DNA from 2 places in the Enterobacter sp. PL_is379 genome. Region 2 is predicted to be linked to the other one. Evidence: riboswitches for the same ligand, from Rfam matches in the RefSeq annotation. Region 2 holds a riboswitch; the other holds the start of a gene.
The links. A riboswitch is a leader RNA that binds a small molecule or an ion and turns the genes downstream of it on or off. The one in region 2 is predicted to bind cobalamin.

Region 1: another riboswitch for cobalamin. It lies ahead of AC0TOY_RS23645 (cobyrinate a,c-diamide synthase); the one in region 2 lies ahead of btuB (TonB-dependent vitamin B12 receptor BtuB).

The regions. Positions count from the first base shown of each region.
Region 1 covers NZ_JBVPGT010000033.1:491,071-498,810, reverse strand. The annotation lists gene cbiD (cobalt-precorrin-5B (C(1))-methyltransferase CbiD) at 1-374, opposite strand, end outside; gene AC0TOY_RS23655 (cobalt-precorrin-8 methylmutase) at 371-1,003, opposite strand; gene cbiB (adenosylcobinamide-phosphate synthase CbiB) at 1,016-1,975, opposite strand; gene AC0TOY_RS23645 (cobyrinate a,c-diamide synthase) at 1,972-3,351, opposite strand; cobalamin riboswitch at 3,452-3,627, opposite strand; gene AC0TOY_RS23640 (L-threonine kinase) at 4,081-4,947, shown strand; gene AC0TOY_RS23635 (precorrin-2 dehydrogenase/sirohydrochlorin ferrochelatase family protein) at 4,939-5,586, opposite strand; gene cobD (threonine-phosphate decarboxylase CobD) at 5,591-6,661, opposite strand; gene cobA (uroporphyrinogen-III C-methyltransferase) at 6,700-7,470, opposite strand.
Region 2 covers NZ_JBVPGT010000021.1:91,321-99,060, forward strand. The annotation lists gene oxyR (DNA-binding transcriptional regulator OxyR) at 1-905, shown strand, start outside; gene sthA (Si-specific NAD(P)(+) transhydrogenase) at 879-2,279, opposite strand; gene fabR (HTH-type transcriptional repressor FabR) at 2,476-3,114, shown strand; gene AC0TOY_RS03880 (YijD family membrane protein) at 3,124-3,483, shown strand; gene trmA (tRNA (uridine(54)-C5)-methyltransferase TrmA) at 3,573-4,673, opposite strand; cobalamin riboswitch at 4,778-4,953, shown strand; gene btuB (TonB-dependent vitamin B12 receptor BtuB) at 5,020-6,873, shown strand; gene murI (glutamate racemase) at 6,818-7,669, shown strand.

The DNA of each region.
Region 1 (7,740 bases), on a different contig from region 2:
CTGCCGATGGGCAGGCCGATGCCTTTGCGCGTCACGGTCCCCACGCCCTCGCCGCCCGCCAGCGTAATCTCGCCGCTGTCGTTGAGCGTCACGCGGGCGAAAATCAGCATGCCGTGGGTGGCGTCGACGTCATCACCGCCGTCTTTGCGGATGGCCGCAATCGCCTGCTGCCCTTCAATGTGCGGCGATTCCACGTTCAGACACAGCGTGACGCCGGAGGGTGTCACAATGGAGACCTGATGAATCAGGTGCTGGCGCAGCACCATCAGTGCGGCGACTTTCGCTGCCGCGGTCGCGCAGGAGCCGGTGGTGTAGCCTTTACGTAATGCCTTCCCGTTATGCCATACCGGGGCATCGAAGGTGGAATCGCTCATCGCGCCCCCTGCAGGTAATAGAGCATGGCGTTTACAATCGCCGCCGCCACATTGCTGCCGCCTTTGCGCCCGAGTGCCGCAATCGCGGGCAAATGGCTGTGCGTCAGCGCCTCTTTCGATTCCGCCGCCCCCACAAACCCCACCGGGACGCCCACCACGCCGCTGACGGCAACATCATGCTCAAGCAGGCGAAACAGCGCCGTGGGCGCATTGCCAAAGACAAAGATCTTCTCGCTCTCTTCCGTCACGGCGATATCCACGGCCGCCATCGAGCGGGTGATTCCCTGGGCCTTTGCCTGTGCCACCACCCGCGGGTCGCTGATATAGCAGCGGCATTCGCCCCCGAACGTGGCCAGCAGCGTTTTGTTGATCCCGGAGAGCGCCATCGTGGTATCGGTATAGATAACGGACGGGCGACGGAGCGCCGCGCAAAGCTGCTCCAGCGCGTCATCTGAAAACCAGAGAATATCCAGCCAGTCGAAATCTGCGGTGGTATGGATCACCCGCTTGACGATCGCCTCATGCAGCGGGCTGACGAACCGGTACTCCGGCCGCGTTTCGCGAATGATTTCGCCAATGATGTCGAAACTTTTGGCTTCAATCGCCTGGGGTTGCTGGATGTATTGCATTGTCTTTTGTCCTCAGGCCGCGCCAGCCATCAGCCAGCGTGCTGCGATAAACAGCGCCAGCGCCAGGGTGGAGGAAACCCACATCAGTCGAATCGTTCGGGAAATGTCGTCTACCGCAATCGGGCGCAGCGCGTCGCCGATCCACGGCTTTTCCACGCGCTGGCCAAAATAGGTGTTGGGTCCGCCAAGCCGGATGCCCAGCGCACCGGCAACCGTCGCTTCAGCCCACGCGCAGTTGGGGCTGCTGTGGTTATAGCGGTCGCGCCAGCCGACGCGCAGCGCGCGGGAGGGATCCTCGCGGCATAGCCACGCCGCAACGCTCAGCAAGAGCCAGCTCAGGCGCGCGGGGATAGCATTCGCCGCGTCATCCATACGGGCGCTGACCATGCCGATCGCGCGGTATTTTTCATGCTTGTAGCCCACCATTGAATCGAGGGTATTCACCGCCTTATAGGCCATCGCCAGCGGCGCACCGCCCAGCAGGAGGAAGAACAGCGGGGCGATAACGCCGTCAACCGTGTTCTCCGCGACGGTCTCCACCACCGCCCGGTTGATCTGTTCCGGCTGAAGTTGAGAGGTATCGCGCCCCACTATCCAGGAGAGCTTTTCGCGGCTTTCATCAAGGTCGCCTGCCCGCAGCGGGCGTTCAACGTCCCGCGCGGCGTTTGCCAGACTGCGCCCGGCCAGCACGGTAAATATCATCCACACCTCAATCGCCCAGCCCAGCCAGGGATGCACCCATCGTCCGAGCGCCAGCACGCCCCAGGCTATGCCCCAGGTCAGCCCCACGACGGCCAGCCACATGACGCCGCCGCCAATGCGTAACGCCGCGTCGCTATGGCAGCAGCGGCGAACACCCCGCTGCACCGCATTGATCAGGTTGCCTATCCAGCGCACCGGATGCGGCCAGCGTTGCGGGTCGCCGATGATGACATCGAGCAACCACGCGACGCACCATGCCATCAGGGTCATAGCGCCCCCCTCGCCGCCGTCAGCCAGCGGCTGAGCATCGTGGGGCGTTGGGCGAAGTGGAGGTGCAGGTAGCTTGCGAACGTGTTGCCAACCTGCCAGCCACCCGCCCATTCCTGCATCGTCACGCCATCACGCACTTTGCGGCACGCCAGTACCGCAGGGGTTTGGGGGGAGAAGTCGGAATAGTGAAACTCATGCCCACGCAGCACCTCCCCGCTATCGGCCAGCAGCGTGGGCTGGCGCGCCTGCGCCTCACAATAGCCAAAACGGGTCAGCCGTTTACCCATCCTGCTGTGGCCGGGGATAATATTGGCCATCCGGTGGGTGACCCCCTCGCTATCTTCCAGCGTGCTGCCGAGGTACATCAACCCACCGCATTCGGCGTAGATCGCCACCCCGCGCCGATGCGCCTCCCGCAGGCTGGCGAGCATCGCGGTGTTTTCCGCAAGCCGTGCCGCATGCAGCTCCGGGTAACCGCCCCCGAGCCAGACCATCTGGCAGTCAGGTAAGCGGCTATCGCGCAGCGGGCTAAAGCGGATAATGTCGACCCCGGAACGTTCAAGCAGCGTGATGTTATCCGGGTAATAGAAGTTGAAGGCCTCGTCATCGGCCATCGCGAGCGTTAACCCGCGCCCGGCGTCCCCGTCAGGGCGCGCGGGCCAGGCGCCCTGCGGTAGCGACGCCATCTGGCTGAGCGCGAGAAGTTGTTCGATATCCAGCGTACGTTCGAGAATGGCGGCAAAATTTTGCCAGGTCTGCGGGTCCGCGGCCGACTCCCGGGCGGTGACCAACCCAAGATGGCGCTCGGGCAAACCGACGCCCTCAACGTGCGGCACATAGCCCAGGACGGGTAGCGTGCAGTAGTGCTCAATGGCCGTTTTGAGCAGCTGATAATGTGATTCGCTGTTGACGCGATTGACAATCACCCCGGCAATATTGAGGGTAGGATCGAACCGCTGAAAGCCCATTACGGTCGCGGCAATCGACGTAGATACCGCCTTGCCGTCCACCAGCAGAACCACCGGACAGCCCAGCTGTTTTGCCATCGCGGCGGTGCTGCAATAGTTCGGATCGGTGCCGTAGCCGTCATACAGCCCCATCACGCCTTCAATGACCGCGATATCCGCCTGCTGCATATGCTCGCAAAACAGCGCATTGAGTATTGGCTCAGGAAGCATGAAGCTGTCGAGGTTGCGGGAGGAGGTGCCGCTGACTTTGGTATGCCAGCCGGTATCAAGATAGTCAGGGCCCACTTTATACGGCTGGACGCGTAATCCACGCTGTTTTAACAGACTCAACAGGCCAAGCGTCACCGTGGTTTTACCACAACCGCTTCCGGTACCTGCCAGAACAAACGCGTACTGCTTTGCCGCCATGACCCCGATCCTGTCCAGGGTGGTTGGGAGGTATAGATACACGTCGTCCCAGTCTTTCGACTGTATGATGCATCAGTACAACCCACTTCCCACCGAAGTTGTTGAACGTTCCCGACAGGCAGGTCTTCTGGCTTAGCGTCCTCCTCGCCCGTCCTTCCCAATCTCGCGATCAGTGGTCATTACGGGGTCGTCAGCATCACAGCAGCGGGGGCTGCGGGGGATTGTCACCCCCTTCCCTGCCACAAATGTGGCAAAACCTGTCGGCTTACATTATGAGAAAGAGTTCGTTCTCAAAACAGCAATGCTATTTGCGGCGCTTCAATTCACCTTAGGCAAATACTTAACCACAAATGAAAACCATGCTGAGTAAAACGTGGCGCCAGAATAATTGACACCTTTCTCAATAACTCAACGTTTTATCACAAAAAATAAAAAGCAAAGATAATCACGCTTAAAATCTCAATATTTATTGTTCTATGACAAGTTATTGCACTACTTGATATTTTTTCATTTTATTGTGATCAAAATTCATCAGGATATTAAAGCCCGGTAAAAACATAATATTGCTGTTCAACGTAAGTCAGTGTGATTTCATTGATGCATTACGCGTTCAGCAGGATCGCAAAATAATATGGAGACTATCCAGGTCGGAATTTGCGGTATATCAAGGTAAGAGGAATATCCTCATGACACTATGCTCCAGAAATTTCTGACCAGTAAGGTGGAAACGTGGCTGTTGCGCAATGCCCCGCGTCGTGCGGTGAGCTTATCCAGGGCTGGATTTTGGGCAGTGAGAAGCTGGTCTCCTGCCCTGTCGAATGGTACAGCACCGTTGAGGTGAGCCACGGCTCACCCCTGGCGGATGAACGCCCGCTGTCGCGCGCGATGGTCGAGCGATTGTTGCAGCACTGGCATTATCCAGCGCAGCTAAGCCAGGATATCCGCATTGACGTGCACTCGACCATCCCGGTTGCCAAAGGGATGGCCAGCAGCACCGCGGATATCGCCGCCACCGCCGTCGCCACCGCCCACCATCTGGGGCGTCAGCTCGACGAAAGCACGCTGGCAACGCTTTGCGTTTCGCTCGAACCCACCGACAGCACCGTGTTTCGCCAGTTGACCCTTTTCGATCATAACGACGCTTCCACGCAGATCGCCTGCCACGCCCAGCCCGCTCTCGACCTGCTCGTTCTGGAAAGTCCGCAAACGCTGCGTACGGCAGATTACCACCGCATCCCGCGTCAGGCGGGGCTACTGGCCGGTGCGCCAGCGCTGGAACGCGCGTGGGAAAAAGTCCAGGAGTCCTGCATAACGCAAAACCCTTATCGGATGGGCGAAGCGGCCACCCTCAGCGCCATCGCCAGCCAGACGCTGTTGCCTAAACCGGATTTTGACGCACTGCTCTCACTGGTGGAGGAGTGCGGTATTTACGGGGTAAACGTGGCGCACAGCGGCAGCGTCGTGGGTCTGATGCTGGACAGAAATAAAGACGATGTCGATTATGTGAAATGGCTGCTGGTAAAAAAACAGCTCACCCGCCACTGGCCTGAACAACACCTGCTGCGGATGGTAAAAGGCGGCGTGACGCTACTCTGACAGCAGCCTGTGCTGAATGAGCCACTCGACCTGCTGTCTGACCTCTTGCTCGTGCTCCTGCGCTAAAGCCTGCTGCAGCGGAGCATGCCGGAAGAACGCGCCCCAAAATGCACGCTTGCGCTCCCGGTCACCGCATGCGCGATTAATCCGTTCACGCAGCGTCCCCGCCAGCCGCACGCTTTCCCGCATGCCCGGAGGAAGGTGGGCGGCGACATGCGCTTTGAGGATCTTGCTGTACACCGGCGCGTTGCCCCCGCAGCTCAGCGCAATAATGACCGGCGAATGGTCGATAATGGCCGGTGAGATAAAGGTGGCAGTCGAAGGATCGTCCGTGACATTGCAAAAGATACGCTCCGCGCTGGCGGCTGCGGCGACCTGACGGTTCACCTGCGGATCGCTGGTCGCGGCAATGACCAGCCAGCACGACTGCAGATACTGCGGCGAAAACGTCGCCGGAAACCACTCGATGTCACCGCTCGCGTGCAGGCTGGCGAGTTCCGGCGTCAGGGTGGGCGCAACCAGATGCAGCATCGCCCCGGCCGCCAGCAGCCCCTTCGCCTTATGCGTCGCCACCTGCCCGCCACCGACGATCAGGCAGCGTTTCCCCTTCAGGTTGCAAAAAATCGGGAAATAGTCCATCGCCTTAGCCTTGTAAAACGTGAGTCAGCGCGGCAATAAACCGGCGGTTCTCCGCCTCGGTACGCACGGCAATCCGGTAGTAGTCGCGATCGAGCCCTGGATAGTTTTCGCAGTGGCGGATAAGAATGTGATGGCCGAGTAGCGCCGCCTTCAGGTCGAAACCCGGACGCAGACAGCGGAAGAAAATAAAGTTGGCCTGCGGCTTCCAGACCGCCAGCGATGAAAAGCGCGCCATCGCCTGCCACAGGAAATCCCGCTCCCGGGCGATAAAGGCGTGGCTGCGAGCAATATAGTCCTCATCCGACAGCAAATGTTGCCCCACAAGCGCCGAGAAGGCATTCACGGACCAGGGCTCACGGGTGCGTTTCAGCTGGTGAATGGTTTGCGTATTGCCGCTCAGCAGATACCCAAGGCGCAGCCCGGGAATAGCAAAAAACTTGGTCAGGGATCGCAGCAGGTAAAGATAGCGTGACTCCGCCAGCCGCGGCGCCAGCGTGGAGCCCTGCGGCAGAAAATCGATGAACGCCTCATCCACAATCAGCGCAATCTGCAGCGATTCGCACAGCGAGGCCAGCCGGTCGAGAAGACCGGCATCAGGCATGAGTCCGGTAGGGTTGTTTGGCGTCGCGATGAACAGGCAATCGGGACTGTGCGCGCGAACGGCGTCCAGTATGGAAACATCCACCTGGAACCCGTTCTGCTCACTCAGCGCATGGTCAATTATCTCGCAACCCTGCTGCTGTAATGCCCGGCGATATTCGGCGAAGCCCGGTACCAGCAGCATCGCCCGGCGAGGGGCAAGCGTTCGCACCAGGCCATAGATCAGCTCCGTTTCGCCATTCCCGGCAATCGTCTGGTCATAGTCGCACCGGCTGGCGCTGGCCAGCGCCTGATGAAGATGGCGGTATTCAACGTCCGGGTACTGCATGATGATATCCAGATGGGACACAATGAGCGACCTGACGCGCTCGGGCAGCCCTAACGGATTGATGTTCGCGCTAAAGTCCACCAGCAGCTCGGGATCGATCCCCAACTGCAGCCCCGTTTCCAGAACGTTACCACCATGCTCACTCATTCGTTTCACTCGTCCATTTCGAAAATGTCAGGATAACATCAGACCACAACCTGATTCAGCGCGATATGTGATGCGGTAAACGCCAGTATCTCCTGCAGGCTGACCACCTCACCAATGACGATAAGCGCCGGGGCATGCAGTTTTTGACGTTCAACCTCGAGATGGATATCGGTCAGCGTACCTTTGGCGATCTGCTGACGAGACTGGCTGGCATACATCACCACCGCCACCGGCGTTTCAGCGGACATGCCTCCCTCGATGAGCTGCTGGCAGATTTCCGTCAGCCGCGTCATTCCCATCAGAACGATCAGCGTTCCGTTGATTTGCGCCAGGGCATGCCAGTTTTGCGGATCGTTCCCCTGGCACATATGACCGGTCACAATATGAAAGCTGGAGGCGTAATGACGGTGCGTGACCGGGATCCCGGCATAGGCCAGTCCGCCAATCGCGGAACTGATCCCCGGCACAATTTCGAACGTCAGGCCGGCTTTCGCCAGCTGCTCGGCCTCTTCGCCCCCGCGGCCAAAAACGTAGGGGTCCCCGCCTTTCAGGCGCACCACCTGGCGCCCTTCCCCGGCATGCTTGACCAGCAGGGCATTGATTTGTTCCTGAGGCACCGGATGATGGCTTGGGGTTTTACCGACATCAATAATCAGACAGCCTGCCGGAGCCTGAGCCAGAAGTTCAGGGTTTACCAGGCGATCGTGAACAATCACCTCCGCATGGCGGATACAGTGCAAACCTTTTACCGTAATCAAAGACGCATCGCCAGGCCCTGCCCCTACAAGCCAAACCTTCCCTTTACTCATCGTTATATCCTCAGATTAAATATTTAAAGACGCAAGAAAGCGGGTAATTAAAATTAGTGCTGAATTATACATCCCCTCCACACGTCAAAAATTTGATGTATTTATCACTCTTTCTTAATTTTACGAATGGCGTTTATGACCAATATCAATAAAACAGTGAATACCGCCTTCCCTCTGCCATTACGACATTATTGCTTTGGACATCATGCTTAAAAAAACATATAAATCGCCTTCAGCAATAAAACAGGCGCGCGATCACAAATATTAAAA
Region 2 (7,740 bases):
ACCTGGTAGCGTTAGCCGAGCATCGTCACTTTCGCCGCGCGGCAGATTCCTGTCACGTCAGCCAGCCCACGCTGAGTGGCCAGATCCGTAAGCTGGAAGACGAGCTGGGCGTGATGCTGCTTGAGCGCACCAGTCGTAAGGTTCTGTTCACACAGGCAGGTCTTCTGCTGGTGGATCAGGCGCGCACCGTGCTGCGCGAGGTCAAAGTGCTCAAGGAAATGGCAAGCCAGCAGGGGGAGGCGATGTCCGGCCCGCTGCATATTGGCCTGATCCCAACCGTTGGCCCGTACCTGTTGCCGCACATCATTCCGATGCTGCACCAGACGTTTCCGAAACTCGAAATGTACCTGCACGAAGCGCAAACCCATCAGCTGCTGGCACAGCTGGACAGCGGCAAGCTCGACTGCGCCATTCTGGCACTGGTAAAAGAGAGTGAGGCCTTTATTGAAGTGCCGCTGTTCGATGAGCCGATGATGCTGGCGATCTATGAAGATCACCCGTGGGCGAACCGCGATCGCGTGCCGATGGCCGATCTGGCGGGTGAAAAGCTGCTGATGCTGGAAGATGGCCACTGCCTGCGCGACCAGGCGATGGGCTTCTGCTTCGAAGCGGGTGCGGATGAGGATACCCATTTCCGCGCAACCAGCCTGGAAACGCTGCGTAACATGGTCGCGGCGGGAAGCGGTATAACGCTGCTGCCTGCGCTGGCCGTGCCGCGCGAGCGTAAGCGTGATGGCGTGGTCTATTTGCCGTGCATCAAGCCGGAGCCGCGTCGCACTATCGGCCTGGTATATCGTCCGGGTTCACCGCTGCGCAGCCGCTATGAGCAGCTGGCAGAGGCCATCCGTGGTTCGATGGATGGCCATTTCGACAGCGCGTTAAAACAGGCGGTTCAGGCCGTTTAGTGCCGCGACCCGATAGGCTTCCGCCATGGTCGGGTAGTTAAAGGTGGTGTTAACGAAGTACTCAATGGTGTTACCACCACCTTTCTGCTCCATGATGGCCTGGCCGATATGAATGATTTCCGCGGCGCGTTCACCAAAGCAGTGAATCCCGAGGATCTCTTTCGTCTCGCGGTGGAACAGGATCTTCAGCGTACCCACGCTCATCCCCACGATTTGCGCCCGCGCCAGATGTTTAAACTGCGCACGACCCACCTCGTAAGGCACCTTCATTGACGTCAGCTGCTGCTCGGTTTTCCCTACGGAACTGATTTCCGGGATGGTGTAGATGCCCGTCGGGATATCTTCAATCAGATGCGCCGTCGCTTCGCCTTTCACCAGCGCCTGAGCCGCAATGCGTCCCTGGTCGTAAGCGGCTGAGGCCAGGCTTGGATAGCCAATCACGTCGCCGACCGCGTAAACGTGCGGCAGGGCGGTCTGATACATGCTGTTGACCTTCAGCTGACCGCGGCTGTCGGTTTCAAGCCCGATATTTTCCAGCTGCAGGGAATCGGTATTGCCGGTACGGCCGTTGGCGTACAGCAGGCAGTCCGCTTTCAGCTTCTTGCCGGACTTCAGGTGCATGATCACCCCGTCGTCACAGCCTTCGATCTTCTCGTACTCTTCGTTGTGTCGAATGACCACGCCGCTGTTCCAGAAGTGGTAGGAGAGCGAATCTGACATCTCCTGATCGAGGAACGCCAGCAGGCGGTCGCGGGTGTTGATCAGGTCAACTTTGACGTCCATTCCGCGGAAGATCGACGCATATTCGCAGCCGATGACCCCTGCGCCATAGATAATGACGTGGCGGGGTTCATGGTGCAGGCTCAGAATCGAATCGCTGTCGTAGACGCGCGGGTGCGAGAAGTCCACGTCGGCCGGATGGTAAGGACGTGAGCCGCAGGCAATTACAAATTTTTCAGCCGTGATGGTTTCAACCGACCCGTCGTGGCATTCGAGTGCCAGAGTGTGTTCATCCACAAAATGCGCGTTGCCCTGCAAAATTTCGCAGTGGTTACGCTCATAAAACCCCTGACGCATACGCGTCTGCTGGTTAATGACGGTATCCGCGTGATTCAGGATGTCGGCAAAAGATGAACGAAGAAGTCGGGAATGGTCGCTGTAAAGAGGGTTCTGGTTAAATTCGATAATGCGGCTAACGGCGTGGCGGAGGGCTTTCGAAGGGATGGTGCCCCAGTGGGTGCAACCGCCGCCGACATTATGGTAGCGCTCGATGACCGCTACTCTGGCTCCCTGTTTCACCAGACCCATAGCAGCGCCTTCGCCGCCGGGGCCGGAACCAATAACTATTGCGTCGTAATCGTAGGAATGTGGCATGGCAAGGCTTACCTGTTCTTATACATAAAAGCAACAGAATCATAACATCATTGCCAGAGTAACCCAATTATCGTTGTGCTTTTTTCCGGCAGTGGAGCACAAACCGCACGTAAACAATCATTCACAAAGCCAGGCAAACAGATTAATTTTATTCTCTGGTATAGTGCCATCAGGCCTTTGGAAGGATTCAACTATCGTGATGGGCGTAAGAGCACAACAAAAAGAGAAAACCCGGCGTTCGCTGGTGGAAGCCGCATTCAGTCAACTGAGTGCCGAGCGGAGTTTTGCCAGTTTGAGCCTGCGCGAAGTCGCACGCGAGGCCGGGATTGCGCCAACGTCCTTCTATCGTCACTTCCGTGATGTGGATGAACTGGGCCTGACCATGGTCGACGAGAGCGGCCTGATGCTGCGTCAGCTGATGCGCCAGGCGCGTCAGCGTATCGCCAAAGGGGGCAGCGTGATCCGCACCTCCGTATCGACCTTTATGGAATTTATCGGCAACAATCCCAACGCGTTTCGTCTGCTTCTGCGCGAGCGTTCGGGCACATCGGCAGCGTTTCGTGCCGCCGTCGCGCGCGAAATTCAGCACTTCATCGCGGAACTTGCCGACTATCTTGAACTCGAAAACCATATGCCGCGTGCGTTTACTGAAGCACAGGCCGAGGCGATGGTGACGATTGTATTCAGCGCGGGTGCCGAAGCGCTGGATGTCAGCATTGAACAACGCAAGCAGCTCGAAGAGCGACTGGTATTACAGCTCAGGATGATCTCCAAAGGCGCGTACTACTGGTATCGCCGTGAACAAGAGAAACTGGCACATCAAACCGAAGAGTGAAGGTGAGTAATGAAACAGTCAGGTCAGGATAAAGGGACGCTGTTGCTGGCATTGATCGCTGGCTTATCCATTAATGGTACGTTTGCCGCTATTTTTAGCTCAATCGTGCCGTTTTCGATTTTCCCGCTTATTGCGCTGGTGCTGACGGTGTACTGCCTGCATCAACGTTACCTGAACCGCACCATGCCGGTGGGGTTACCGGGGCTGGCCGCCGCCTGCTTTATTCTGGGCGTATTGCTGTACAGCACCGTGGTTCGCGCGGAATATCCGGATATCGGCTCTAACTTCTTCCCTGCGGTACTGTCTGTGGCGCTGGTGTTCTGGATTGGCTCGCGCATGCGTAGCCGTAAGAGCCAGTTACCAGAGTAAAGGGTTTTGTCATTGTAGGCCGGATAAGCGAAGCGTCATCCGGCTTTTTTGGCAGGTGGCACTTCGCTTACCTGCCCTACAAGGCCACATTACTTCGCCGTGAGGAGTACACCGCACTCCATATGGTGCGTATACGGGAACTGATCGAACAGCGCCAGACGTTCAATACTGTGCGTCTGGCCTAATGTTTCGAGATTCTTGCACAACGTCTCTGGGTTACAGGAGATGTACAAAATACGCGGGTACGCCTGCACCATCTTCTCTGTTTCGCTGTCCAGGCCACTGCGCGGCGGGTCGACAAAAATCGTCTCACACTGGTAGCTCTTCAGATCGATCCCTTCCAGGCGGTTAAACTGGCGAACGCCGTTCATGGCCTGGGTAAACTCTTCAGCGGCCATGCGAATGATCTGCACGTTGTCGATATGGTTAGCGGCAATGTTGTACTGCGCGGCGGCCACCGACGGCTTGGCGATTTCCGTTGCCAGCACGCGATCGAAGTTACGCGCCAGCGCCAGCGAGAAGTTGCCGTTACCGCAGTAGAGCTCAAGCAGATCGCCCGTTGACCCTTCCGTCGCCTTCAGCGCCCACTCCAGCATCTGCACGTTCATCGCGGCGTTCGGCTGGGTGAAGCTGTTCTCGACCTGACGGTAAACCATCTCTCTACCCGCTACCGGCAGGCGCTCGTCGATGTAGTCCTGATCCAGCATGATTTTGGTTTTGGTCGCGCGGCCAATCAGGTGAACGTTGATGTTCTGCGCGCGCAGCGCATCGCGCAGCGCTTCTGCCTGCTCGCGCCACTCGTCGTTCAGGGCTTTGTGGTACAGCAGGGAGACAATCGCCTGATTGCTTTGCGTGGTCAGGTAGTCAATCTGGAAAAGCTTGTTACGCAGTACCGGATTGTTACGCACACCGTCCATTATCAGCGTCATTAACTGGTTAATGAGCTCGCTCGCCGCCGGAAAGCTGTCCACGCGGATACGGGATTTTGTCTGCTGATCGAAAATGATGTGGTACAGGTCGTCACCGTCGTGCCAGATGCGGAACTCGGCACGCATGCGGTAGTGGCTGACAGGAGAGCGGAACACCTCGGGAACGGGCGCGTTGAAAGGCGTCATCATACTTTGCAGGCGGACAACTTTCTCTGCCAGCTGCGCGTCGTACTGTTCTGTCGGGAGGTGTTCTGGGGTCATGATGCGTCCTGAGTGATAAAGAATTACGCGGCGATTGTAGGCATTGTTCAGGGGATGTCCAGATTTAATGGCCAATAGCTGTCTGGACATCCATACGTGTCTAATTGTAGCATTCTGTTTCCGGTCTCCTGAGAGTGAAAAGGGAATCCAGTGTAAATCTGGAGCTGACGCGCAGCGGTAAAGACTGGCGGGATGAGCGTTGTAGACACTGTGTAAATGGGAAGTCTTCATCCTTATATAGCCACCTAGCCCGAAGACCTGCCGGGATCACGTCGCATTTGGTTTCATCATCGCGTGCTATCGATGAGGCCTGCGGCATCCTTCTTATATTGTGGATGCTTTAACAATGATTAAAAAAGTATCGCTGTTGACGGCGTTGTCCGTCACGGCATTTTCGGGCTGGGCGCAGGACAGCGCCGACTCGTTGGTGGTGACGGCAAATCGTTTTGAACAACCGGCAAAAACTGTTCTGGCACCGACGTCCGTCGTGACGCGTGAAGACATTGAGCGCTGGCAGGCAAAGAGCGTGGTGGAAATCATGTCACGTCTGCCTGGCGTGGATATCGCGCAAAGCGGTGGAATGGGCTCGAACTCTTCGACTTTTATTCGCGGAACGGAATCTCGCCATGTGCTGGTGCTGGTTGACGGTATTCCTTTGAATAACGCCGGGATCAGCAACGTTCCCGATCTGAGCCAAATCCCGACCTCGCTGATTCAGCGTATTGAGTACATCCGTGGTCCGCGTTCAGCCCTGTATGGCTCCGACGCGATTGGTGGCGTGATTAACATCATTACCGGACGTGATAAGCCGGGTGCAGAAATCTCAGCGGGCGTTGGCTCTAAGGGATATCAGACCTATGATGGCGCTTTCCAGCAGGTGCTGGATAAAACCAAAATCACCATGGCGGGTAACTACACCTATACCCGGGGTTTTGACATCGCCGCAAAAGATGCGCCGCGCCAGCCTGACCGCGATGGCTTTATGAGTAAATCGCTGTACGGCTCCGTGGAACAGCAGATTACCGACAGCGTGAGCGGCTTCTTCCGTGGCTTTGGTTATGACAACCGCACCGCGTATGACGGTTACGATCACTACGACGCCAACTTTATGGTGGATGGACGACCTGATACTCGCCAGCTCTACAGCCAGAACTGGGATACCGGTCTGCGTTACAACCAGGGAATTTTCCAGTCACAGCTGGTGGCGGGTTACGGTCGCAGTAAAGATCAGAACTATGATCCGAAGAAAGGGCGTTACGCTGATTCCGCCACCATGGATGACGTGAAGCAGTACACCACCCAATGGCTCAACACCGTAGAAGTCGGTCACGGCAACATTGGCGCAGGTCTGGACTGGCAAAAGCAGAAGACCCAGGCTGGAACGGGCTATCTGGAGAAAGGTTACGAGCAACGCAATACCGGCGTGTTTGTTTCGGCGATGCAGCAGTTCAGCAGCGTGACGCTTGAAGCGGCGGCGCGTAATGACGATAACTCTAACTTCGGCAACCATGGCACGTGGCAAACCAGCGCAGCGTGGGAGTTTGTGGAGGGCTATCGCGTCATTGCCTCCTACGGTACCGCATTTAAAGCACCGACCATGAGCCAGATCCACAGTGCCTCTTACGGTAATCCGGACCTTAAACCAGAGGAGAGTAAGCAGTGGGAAGGGGGCTTTGAAGGCCTGACGGGACCGGTCAACTGGCGTATCACCGGTTATCGCAATGACATTGATAATCTTATTAGCAGCGATCCGCATACGTATCGTTACTACAACGTTGACGAAGCACGTATTAAAGGTGTGGAAGCGACGGCACAGTTCGATACTGGCCCGGTCAGACATCAGATTTCCTATGATTATGTCGACCCGCGTAATGCCAAAACCAACGAAGTACTGGCCCGTCGTTCTAAGCAGCAGGTTAAGTACCAGCTTGACTGGCAGGTATGGGATCTCGACTGGAACCTTGCCTACCGTTATCTGGGCACCCGCTATGATGTCGCGATTGATCCAGACACCTATTCGTCAGAACGCGTGAAAATGGGCGGTGTCAGTCTGTGGGATGTCGCAGTTTCGTATCCTGTCACCTCACATCTCACAGTTCGTGGTAAAATAGCCAATCTGTTCGATAAAGATTACGAGACAGTTTATGGCTACCAAACTGCAGGACGGGAATACACCTTGTCTGGCAGCTACACCTTCTAATCCGCGTCCCACCGTGCTGGTGTTTGATTCCGGCGTCGGTGGGCTTTCGGTCTATGATGAGATTCGGCATCTTCTGCCGGATCTCCATTACATCTACGCCTTCGATAACGTCGCTTTCCCGTACGGGGAAAAGAGCGAAGATTTTATTGTTGAGCGTGTCGTTGAAATCGTCACCGCGGTACAAAAGCGCTATCCCCTTGCGCTGGCCGTCATCGCCTGTAATACGGCGAGCACCGTTTCTCTTCCCGCCCTGCGTGAAAAATTCCAGTTCCCGGTTGTGGGCGTCGTTCCTGCAATAAAGCCTGCCGCGCGTCTGACTGCGAACGGCATTGTGGGTTTGCTGGCCACGCGAGGCACGGTAAAGCGTCCTTATACCCGCGAGCTGATCGACCGTTTTGCCAACGAATGCCAGATAGCGATGCTGGGTTCGGCTGAGCTGGTGGAGATGGCTGAAGCGAAGCTGCATGGCAAGGCGGTATCACTCGAGGAGCTGCGTCGTATTCTTCGTCCGTGGCTGCGAATGCCCGAACCTCCGGATACCGTTGTGCTGGGCTGTACCCACTTCCCGCTATTACAGGAAGAGCTATTGGAGGTGCTGCCGGAGGGGACGCGCCTGGTGGATTCCGGTGCGGCTATTGCCCGTCGTACGGCCTGGTTGCTGGAGCATGAAGCGCCGGATGCGAAATCTACCGATGCGAATATCGCGTTTTGTATGGCCATCACGAAAGAGACTGAGCAACTTTTACCCGTTTTACGCCGTTATGGCTTTGAAACGCTCGAAAAACTGGCGCTGTAGCACGGTTTTGAGCAAAAAAGAGACGGTTGAAAGTTTTTTTTAAAAGAGGGGTTGTCAACGTCTGAGAACTC